Regions from separate parts of the Paenarthrobacter sp. JL.01a genome, predicted to be linked through region 2. Evidence: riboswitches for the same ligand, from Rfam matches in the RefSeq annotation. Region 2 holds a riboswitch; each other region holds the start of a gene.
The links. Region 2 has a riboswitch for thiamine pyrophosphate ahead of N5P29_RS18440 (ECF transporter S component). Riboswitches for the same ligand answer to the same signal wherever they lie in the genome.

Region 1 (2,195 bases), 1.2 Mb from region 2:
CTGCAGGCGGCAGGCCGGCGTCGTGCAGTTCCTTCATCTCATCTGCAATCCGACCATGCCTGATGACGCTGCCGGCGTCCGTACCGGCACGGATGGCAACTCCGGCCTCGTACGCCTCCACCACACGTTCACGCCGGCGTTCCCAGAGGCGCGTCATGTGGTCCGCGTAACCAGGAAATTTGGGCGCGGCCTGGGCAGCGATCTCCGGGAAGGTGGCGATGTTGATCAACGTGGGAACGATCGGGACGGACTGCTCCACGAGCCGTGGAATGTGGCGTGGCAACAGACCCGTTGCGTGTTCGATGCAGTCGATACCGGCATCGAGCATGTCGTCGATGGTGTTTTCGGCAAAGCAATGTGCCGTGACCCGGGCGCCCTCGTCGTGGGCGGCGGAAATGGCATCCTTGACCGTCTTCGCTGGAAAGGAGGCAGCCAGGTCACCAATGCCCCGGTCAATCCAGTCCCCCACCAGTTTCACCCAGCCGTCGCCGTCGCGGGCTTCCTTCCGTACGGTCTCGACCAACTGCTCCGGCTCGATCTCGTGACCCAATCCGCGCAGGTACCTGCGGCTTCGGGCGATATGGCGGCCGGATCTGATCAGGCGGGGCAGGTCCGTGCGCTGCTGCACCCATCGTGTATCGCTGGGCGATCCACAGTCGCGAATGAGCAACGTCCCGGCGGCCAGGTCAGCCTGGGCTTGTGCGTGGGTAGTGGCCTCATCAACCGCACCACCGGGGCCCAGCCCGATGTGGCAATGGGCATCAACGAATCCCGGCAGGACCCAGCCGTCAAGTACGCTGTCCGGTTCAGTCGTCGGGCGTTCGAACGTCAGTGCGCCTCCGACGGACCACATTCCGCGTCGTTCCTGATTCGCGGCAACGAGCACTGGTCCGGTGAATTCGATGATGTTGGACATGCCAAAATCCTAGTCCGCACGAGTGCTGCCGCAGGTGCGGCCTTCATGTGACTGGGCGCCCCATGGCAGCTGTGGTAGCTTCGTCTACGACCACACGGGGGCCCTTGCAGGGGCTGAGATCGGGCTGAGGCAGCCTGCGACCGTTGAACCTGTCCGGGTAATGCCGGCGAAGGAAGTGAGTAATCCTTTGAGCACCACCAAAACACAGCACAGCCCTGCCCAAAACAGCCCGGCCGAAGACACGGTTGTTACGCAGTCTTTGAAGTCCCATTCGCTCGCCTACGTTGAAGACCCAGCCAGCGGCATCCGCGTTCCGGTGACCGAAATTTCGCTTGAGCCCTCCCCCAACGGCCAGGCCAACGCGCCGTTGCAGGTCTACCGGACGGCCGGCCCCGGGAGCGATCCCGTAGTGGGGCTCGAACCATTCAGGTCCGCCTGGATTGAAGCCCGCGGCGACACCGCACCCTACACGGGCCGCGAACGTAACCTGCTCGACGACGGCAAGGCAGCTTTGCGGCGAGGCGCGGCCTCTGCGGAGTGGAAAGGGGCGCAGCCTGTGCCCCGCCGCGCCATCGAAGGCAAAACCGTCACCCAGATGTACTACGCACGCAATGGCGTAGTGACCCCCGAAATGCAGTTCGTCGCGTTGCGGGAGAACTGCGACGTTGAACTGGTCCGGAGCGAAGTGGCCGCCGGCCGGGCGATCATTCCCAACAACATCAACCACCCCGAGTCCGAGCCCATGATCATCGGCAAGGCCTTCCTGGTGAAGATCAACGCCAACATCGGAAACTCGGCCGTCACCAGTTCCATTGCCGAAGAGGTGGACAAACTGCAGTGGGCCACCCAGTGGGGCGCGGACACCGTTATGGACCTGTCCACCGGCGACGACATCCACACCACCCGCGAGTGGCTCATCCGGAACTCCCCGGTACCCATCGGCACAGTGCCCATCTACCAGGCGCTGGAGAAGGTCAATGGCGAGGCCAACAAACTCACGTGGGAGATCTTCCGCGACACCGTGATCGAGCAGTGCGAGCAGGGCGTGGACTACATGACCATCCACGCCGGTGTGCTGCTGAGGTATGTGCCGCTGACTGCCAACCGCGTCACGGGCATCGTCTCCCGCGGTGGCTCCATCATGGCCGGATGGTGCCTGGCCCACCACCAGGAGAACTTCCTCTACACGCACTTCGACGAGCTGTGCGAAATCTTCGCCCAGTACGACGTCGCGTTTTCCCTGGGAGACGGCCTGCGCCCGGGCGCCACGGCCGACGCC
Region 2 (2,195 bases):
AAGGCCGTGATTTCCTTGAGCAGGTAATACGTGGGCGGCATCAACTTGAGCCTGCCTTCGGCTTCGGCAGCCAGGATCCCGCTGACAGGCATCCACAATGATTGCCAAGCCTCCGTGGTTTGGTGCCGGGGCTGTGCCTCCGGTGCTGGCTTGGCGATGTAGAAGTAGGTATCAAAACGCTTGGGCATGTCGACGGGGGTGATCCAGTTGGCCCACGGGCGCAGGGCTGCGGCCTCGATGGCAAGACCCGCCTCTTCCTGGACTTCGCGGATGGCTGCCGCCAGGACAGCTCCCGCGGCCTTCTGTGCCTGGGCTGGATCCGAGGAAATCGAACTCTGCCCCCAAGCGGCAGCGTGGCTGTGGAGAAGTTCCGCCGGGTAATCCCATCCGGCTTGATCCGCGGCATCCACCCGGCCGCCCGGGAACACCACCATCCCCGCTGCGAAATCCATGGTGTTCACCCGGTGCTGGACGAACGCCTCAAGCCCGGAGGGGGCATCGCGGAGCAGGATCACGCTGGCTGCGAGGCGTGGCTCGGACACTGGCGTGGTGTCGGGAAGGCTGGAACCGGGAACATCCGTCATGAAGTCATTCTTGCAGGTGCGTTGCTGGGCCTGCTCTGCGTGCTACGAGCGAGGAATGGGGCGCAGAGCGGGCCTCGCAACGGCAAGGGCGGAATATGACCTGCCTACCCCGCCTGGCCCGGCCTCCCAAGCACGCCAAGGTGTAAACTGAACCAGCCCATCAGGGCAGATTTGATAACGACAGGGGAGCGCCGCCGTCGAATCCTGCACCACGCAGGAGACGCGAGGGCGCTGAGAGTGCGGACAGCCGCAGACCCTCGAACCTGATCCGGTTAGTACCGGCGCAAGGGAGTCGAGCTTCTCAGAGTGTCCGGGTCCGGACGGCGCACGCCGGCCGGAAGCCGGGGAGCACTTTCCCCTCCTGTAACCTCAGGAGGCAGAAAAATGACCACGGTAAACGTGAAGAAGACCAGTTATAACTGGCGTGTTGTAGATATCGTGGTGGCAGCCCTTATCGCCATCGCCGGCGGCGTGATCTTCTGGGCCTGGTCCCAGGGCGCCGCACTGGTATCCATCCCCATGAACGCGGCCTACCCACCGCTGACCGGCCTGATCGCCGGCGGCTGGATGATCCCCGCGGTCCTGGGCATGCTCATCATCCGCAAGCCCGGCGCAGCCCTGTTCTGCGAGGCTGTGGCCGCCACCGGCGAACTCATCATGGGTTCGCAGTACGGCACCACGGTGCTCATCTCCGGCATCCTGCAGGGCTTGGGAGCCGAACTCATCTTCGCTGCGTTCCGCTACAAGAAGTTCAACCTGCCCACCTCGCTCCTCGCAGGCGCAGGCGCGGGTCTCTTCTGCGGCCTCAACGACTCCTTCCTCCCGTGGGGCTGGAACATCGCCTATGAGGCCATCGACAAGCTCACCTACATCGCATTCTGCACGCTTTCCGGCGCCATCATCGCAGGGGCCCTTTCCTGGGTGGCCACCCGCGGTTTGGCCAAGACGGGCGTCCTGAGCTCCTTCGCCTCGCGCAAGGCCGCTTCGGAGCCAGTCTTCAGCTGATGCCCGCCACACACAGCGGTTCGATGATGCCTGCCGCCATTTCCGCCGCGGGGTGGGGATGGCGGCATGCCGGCCGTTCCACCCCCGCCATCCAGGGCCTGGACCTCCGGATTGAACCGGGGGAGCGGGTCCTGCTGCTGGGTCCTTCGGGGGCCGGCAAGTCCACGCTCCTGCACGCCCTGGCCGGGGTGCTGGGTGATGAGGAAGACGACTCGGACGAGACCGGCTCGCTGCTGATCGACGGCGTCGCGCCCCGCGAGTCCCGTGGCCGGGCGGGACTGATGCAGCAGGACCCCGAAACCCAGGTGATCCTCTCGCGCGTGGGCGACGACGTCGCCTTCGGTGCGGAGAACCTGGCCGTGCCCCGGGACGAGATTTGGTCCCGCGTGCATGAAGCGCTCGACGACGTCGGCTTGCGTACCGCTGCGGGCGGCGGTTTGGCGCTGGACCACCCGACGGCGGCACTTTCCGGAGGCCAGAAGCAGCGGCTTGCGCTGGCGGGCATTTTGGCGATGCGGCCCGGGCTGATCCTGCTTGACGAACCCACGGCCAACCTCGATCCCGCAGGTGTCCTGGAGGTCCGGGACGCAGTGCGGCGCTGCCTGG
Region 3 (2,195 bases), 1.3 Mb from region 2:
ACAACCAGTAGCAAGGGAGGATCGCGGCCAGGACCACTGCGTAGCTGCCCGACGTCGAAGCGGCCAGCAGGTGGTCCACATAGGCTTTGGTCACCGGCCCGGTCACGTCCGACGCCTCACGGGTGCTCAGCCAGTTCCTGTGCAGTTCGGATTCAACTTCCAGGCACTGCTGGGAGCCCTTGGCCCAGAAAAGCTGTTCCTCTTCAGTCGGCGCCAAGGCACCTGCCCGGGCCAGCACGCGGGAATAGCCATTCAAATAGATGGCGTCCTGTGCCAGGTAGTAGCTGAACGCCGTCTCAGGCAACTGCCCGGACTGCAGTTCCTGGATGAAGTTCAGCTCATGGATTCTTTCAAGTTCAGGGACGGCCTCTTTCCACAACGTGGCAGCGAACCCGCCGGTGTGGAGCTTGCGCTGGTGGTGGAAGTGGTCCACGGGCCCGTTGCCTTCGCCCACCTCCAACCCAGCTGACCCCCTCAGCGCTTGGAGCAGCCACGGTTTCACCTCTCGCAGCGAAGCTTCCCAGTCACCCGTACGTACCTGGACCGTAGCCAGCGCCGAAGACAACGAGCACCCAGTGCCATGGCTGTTCTTTGTGTCAATCCGGGGACCGGCTACCTCCACGATGTCCTGTTCCAACAAGCCACCGGTGTTGATCAACGCGTCCGGACACTCCGATCCCGCCAAGTGCCCGCCCTTGACCAGCACGGTGTTGCCGCACTCTGCGGCCAGTCGCTTGCCTTGTTCCAGGGCCGACGCCCAATCGGGCGCCTCAGGCTCGCCCAACAGGATGGCAAGCTCCGGCAGGTTGGGCGTGATGAGGTCCGCCAACGGAAGAAGGGAACGAAGAGCGTCCCCTGCCGACTCCGTCAGGAGGCGGTCACCGCTGGTGGCTACCATCACCGGGTCAAGGACGACGACGGCGGGACGCACTTCCCCGAGCCACCTGCGGACTTCATCGATCACCTCTGCGTCCCCCAGCATCCCGATCTTGACGGCATCGATGGCGATGTCGCTGCTGATCGCGGTCAACTGTTGCCGCAGGAACTCCACCGGAGGTACGTGCACCGCACTGACACCCTGGGTGTTCTGTGCAGTCAGGGCAGTGATGGCAGCCATTCCGTAGCCGCCGTGCGCGGCGATGCTCTTCAGGTCTGCCTGGATTCCGGCTCCTCCGGAGGGATCGGAACCTGCGATGCTCAGTACCCGCGGGGTCTGCCTGCGGTCAGTCACCAACGGGTACACAGAGGAATACGACAACTCAGCCATGAGGACATCCCTTCGCCGGTGCTAACCGGACAGGTTCAACGGGTCTGGATCTCAGCCCGGCCCAACGCCTGGCACCCCGTGTCAGTCCCCCAGCCTAACGCACCGGTAATGGCAAGGGCCCCGCAATGCCCGCTCTTGGCGGATATTACAGGGCCCTTGGAACCGCTGGGTCGATCAGAGCTCGGAAGCCGGCACGCCGACACCAAGGATGATGGGTCCCTCTGAAGCCGGCTTTCTGACCGGTTCTGCCGGCGCCTTGGACTCGTGGGCTGAACCCTGGGCAGCCGAAGCAGCTTCCTCGTGGTGCTCAACACTGGTCTCGTTGGCTGCACCTTGTGCCCTGCTGGCACTGCGGTTCCGGCGGCCCCGGCGGCCACGCGAAGCCGAAGGAGCTTCCTCTGACGCGGGAACCCGGGCTGCGGCGGCCGGAGCCGCTGCACTTTCCTGGGTGCCCTCTTCCTCGGCCGCCGGAGCGGCCCCGAGGTGCGAGAACGCCTCAGCCAAACGGTCCAAGCTCATGGCGGGCTCGGAGCTCTGCGGCTCGTCGTGGTGTTCGACGAACGGCAACGCAACCTCTTCGCCGCCGAAACGCAGCACCGGGGTGGAGCGTGCTTCACGGACGGCAGCCTCGTGGGCCTCTGCGGCCTGGTCCGCCGGAGCGTCCACTGCCACAGCGCCAACGGGTCCCGCACCGGCGTCGTGCTGTCCGGCAGCCCGGGCCAGCTCTTCGGCCTTGTGGATTTCGTCATCGTGAAGGTGGGCAGCATGCGCGGCCGCCGCGATGGTTGCCAAGGCTGCCCTTGTCGCTTCAGCTTTCGCCTGGCGCGCAGGATCCTGCGGTTCCGGGTGTGCAACCGGTGCGGCCGGGGCGGCGGGTACCGTGTGGGCCTGGGCGGGTGCCTCGACAGCGCCCTGCGCTCCGCCCTTG
Region 4 (2,195 bases), 900 kb from region 2:
CCTTCAGGTCCCGGTCGGGAAGGTGAAGGGATTCGACGGCGTCGCGCGCCTCCTGCACGGCCTCAACTGGGTACTCGCCGGGCAGCTCCAGCTCCGTCCTCAGGGCCGCGAGGGCTGCGGCGAGCTGGTCCGATGAATCGTCGACGTTGGGCGCTATCCGGTGATGTGACACGAAAATCAGCGTAGCCCGAAACAGGCCGATAGTCTTGGACGCCCACCGGCAAAAAGCCCGCAGCCGCCAAGCGGCCGCGGGCGTGTTGCCGGCGGTACCCTGCTGAGCTGCCGCTAAGCGGCGTCGAGGGCTTCGAGCAGCGACTTGGCTGCCGCCGTCGGGTCTTCCGCTTCGGTAATGGCGCGGACGACGACGATGCGGCTGGCTCCGGCGGCAACTACTTCTTCGACGTTGCCGAGGTCGATTCCCCCGATTGCGAACCAGGGCAAATCAACGGCCCCGCCGGTGGTCTCCTCCGCGCGCCTGATCGCCTCTGCGGCATATGTGACCAAGCCGGTTCCCACGGCTTCACGGCCGGGCTTGGTGGGGGTCGCCCACACGGGGCCGACACAGAAGTAATCCAGTCCCGCGTCGCCCGGTGAGGCCGTGATGGCCGCATTGACCTGCTCGGGAGTGTGGGTGGACAAGCCAATGACGGCAGGGGCGGGGAGGAAGGTGCGGGCGATCTCAAGAGGCAGGTCCTTTTGGCCCACATGGAACACCGGAGCCCCGGAAACACTGGCGATATCGGCCCGGTCGTTCACTGCCCACAGCCGCCCATGCCGTTCCGCGACGCTGCGCAGGACGGCCAGCAACTCCAACTCCTCGGCCGCTTCGATCGTCTTGTCGCGGAGCTGGATGATGTCCACGCCGCCCTGGAAGGCTGCATCCACGAAGTCTTCAAAATCGCCTTGTCGTTTGCGCGCGTCAGTGCACAGGTAGAGGCGGGCCGAGGCGAGGGATTCATGCTGGGTCATGGAAACCACAGTAGTTCCTCTAAACTGGGCACGTACCGCGGGAGCCGCGACGACCGTCATTGTGACCGTCCGGCTGAGAGGGCTTAAGAGCCGACCGCTTGACCTGATCCGGCTAGTACCGGCGTAGGGAAGGAATCAGATGGCAGAAGCCATTCACGCAGATGTCGCTGTCATTGGCGGAGGCGTCATCGGCCTGGGCATTGCCCATCAAGTGCGGAAGCTGGGCCGCTCCGTGGTCCTTATCGATCCGGCGCCCGCCAGCGGCGCTACGTTCGCCGCCGCCGGCATGCTGGCACCTGTGAGCGAACTCCATTACCAGGAAGAAGACCTCCTGGAGCTCATGCTCGAGTCTTCCCGATTGTGGCCATCGTTCGTGGGTGGCCTACCTCAGCCAGTGGAGGCCACTGGATACAGCACGACGCCGACCCTCGCCGTGGGTGCCGACGCTGCGGACCGCCGGGCGCTAGCAGACCTTCGCACGGTTCAGCTCGCGGCGGGCCTGGAGGTCGAACCGCTTTCCTTGCGTGAAGCAAGGAACCGCGAACCACTGCTGAGCCCGCAAATTTCCTGTGCCTTCGACATTCCCGCCGATCATCAGGTGGATCCACGGAAGCTGGCCGGGCATCTGCTGGCCGGGCTGGCTGCGCACGCACCAAACGATGGCAGTTGGGTGCAGGGGGCCAGGGACGGGTTCGCCATTGACGCCTCCGCCCGCGGGTTGCTGTGGGACGGAGACCGTGTTTCCGGCGTCGAGCTTGAAAACGGCGGCACCGTCCATGCCGCCGAAACGGTCGTGGCCAATGGACTCGGAGCTACTCACTTGGAGGGCCTTCCTGAGGGGCTCAGCCTTCCGGTCAGGCCGGTCTACGGAGACATCCTCCGGCTGCGCGTCCCCGCCCACTTAAGTCCCTTGGTAACAGCGACGGTCCGGGGCATGGTCCGCGGAGTGCCTGTCTACATTGTTCCGAGGGAAGACGGAACCGTGGTGATCGGCGCTACGCAACGCGAGGACAGTTTGTCTGCGACCTCCAACGCCGTCTCTGCCGGTGGTGTCTACCAACTCCTGCGTGACGCCCAGGTCCTGGTGCCTGCAGTTGCCGAACTGGAACTCCTTGAGGCGACTGCCCGGGCGCGTCCCGGAACTCCGGACAATGCCCCGCTGCTCGGTCGCGTAGGCAACTCCACGGGGGAAGTCGAAGGCCTGGTGATCGCCACGGGATTCTTCC

Region 1: it holds a riboswitch for thiamine pyrophosphate, as region 2 does, so the genes downstream of both, thiC (phosphomethylpyrimidine synthase ThiC) here and N5P29_RS18440 (ECF transporter S component) in region 2, are expected to answer to the same signal.
Region 3: it holds a riboswitch for thiamine pyrophosphate, as region 2 does, so the genes downstream of both, thiD (bifunctional hydroxymethylpyrimidine kinase/phosphomethylpyrimidine kinase) here and N5P29_RS18440 (ECF transporter S component) in region 2, are expected to answer to the same signal.
Region 4: it holds a riboswitch for thiamine pyrophosphate, as region 2 does, so the genes downstream of both, thiO (glycine oxidase ThiO) here and N5P29_RS18440 (ECF transporter S component) in region 2, are expected to answer to the same signal.

The regions. Positions count from the first base shown of each region.
Region 1 is NZ_CP104877.1:2,644,356-2,646,550, forward strand. It holds gene N5P29_RS12485 (amidohydrolase family protein) at 1-916, opposite strand, end outside; TPP riboswitch at 1,001-1,108, shown strand; gene thiC (phosphomethylpyrimidine synthase ThiC) at 1,104-2,195, shown strand, end outside.
Region 2 is NZ_CP104877.1:3,887,505-3,889,699, reverse strand. It holds gene N5P29_RS18445 (NUDIX hydrolase) at 1-584, opposite strand, end outside; TPP riboswitch at 757-892, shown strand; gene N5P29_RS18440 (ECF transporter S component) at 969-1,589, shown strand; gene N5P29_RS18435 (ABC transporter ATP-binding protein) at 1,589-2,195, shown strand, end outside.
Region 3 is NZ_CP104877.1:2,559,733-2,561,927, forward strand. It holds gene thiD (bifunctional hydroxymethylpyrimidine kinase/phosphomethylpyrimidine kinase) at 1-1,267, opposite strand, end outside; TPP riboswitch at 1,258-1,356, opposite strand; gene N5P29_RS12055 (Rne/Rng family ribonuclease) at 1,442-2,195, opposite strand, start outside.
Region 4 is NZ_CP104877.1:2,991,754-2,993,948, reverse strand. It holds gene N5P29_RS14020 (RNB domain-containing ribonuclease) at 1-172, opposite strand, end outside; gene thiE (thiamine phosphate synthase) at 286-969, opposite strand; TPP riboswitch at 997-1,117, shown strand; gene thiO (glycine oxidase ThiO) at 1,109-2,195, shown strand, end outside.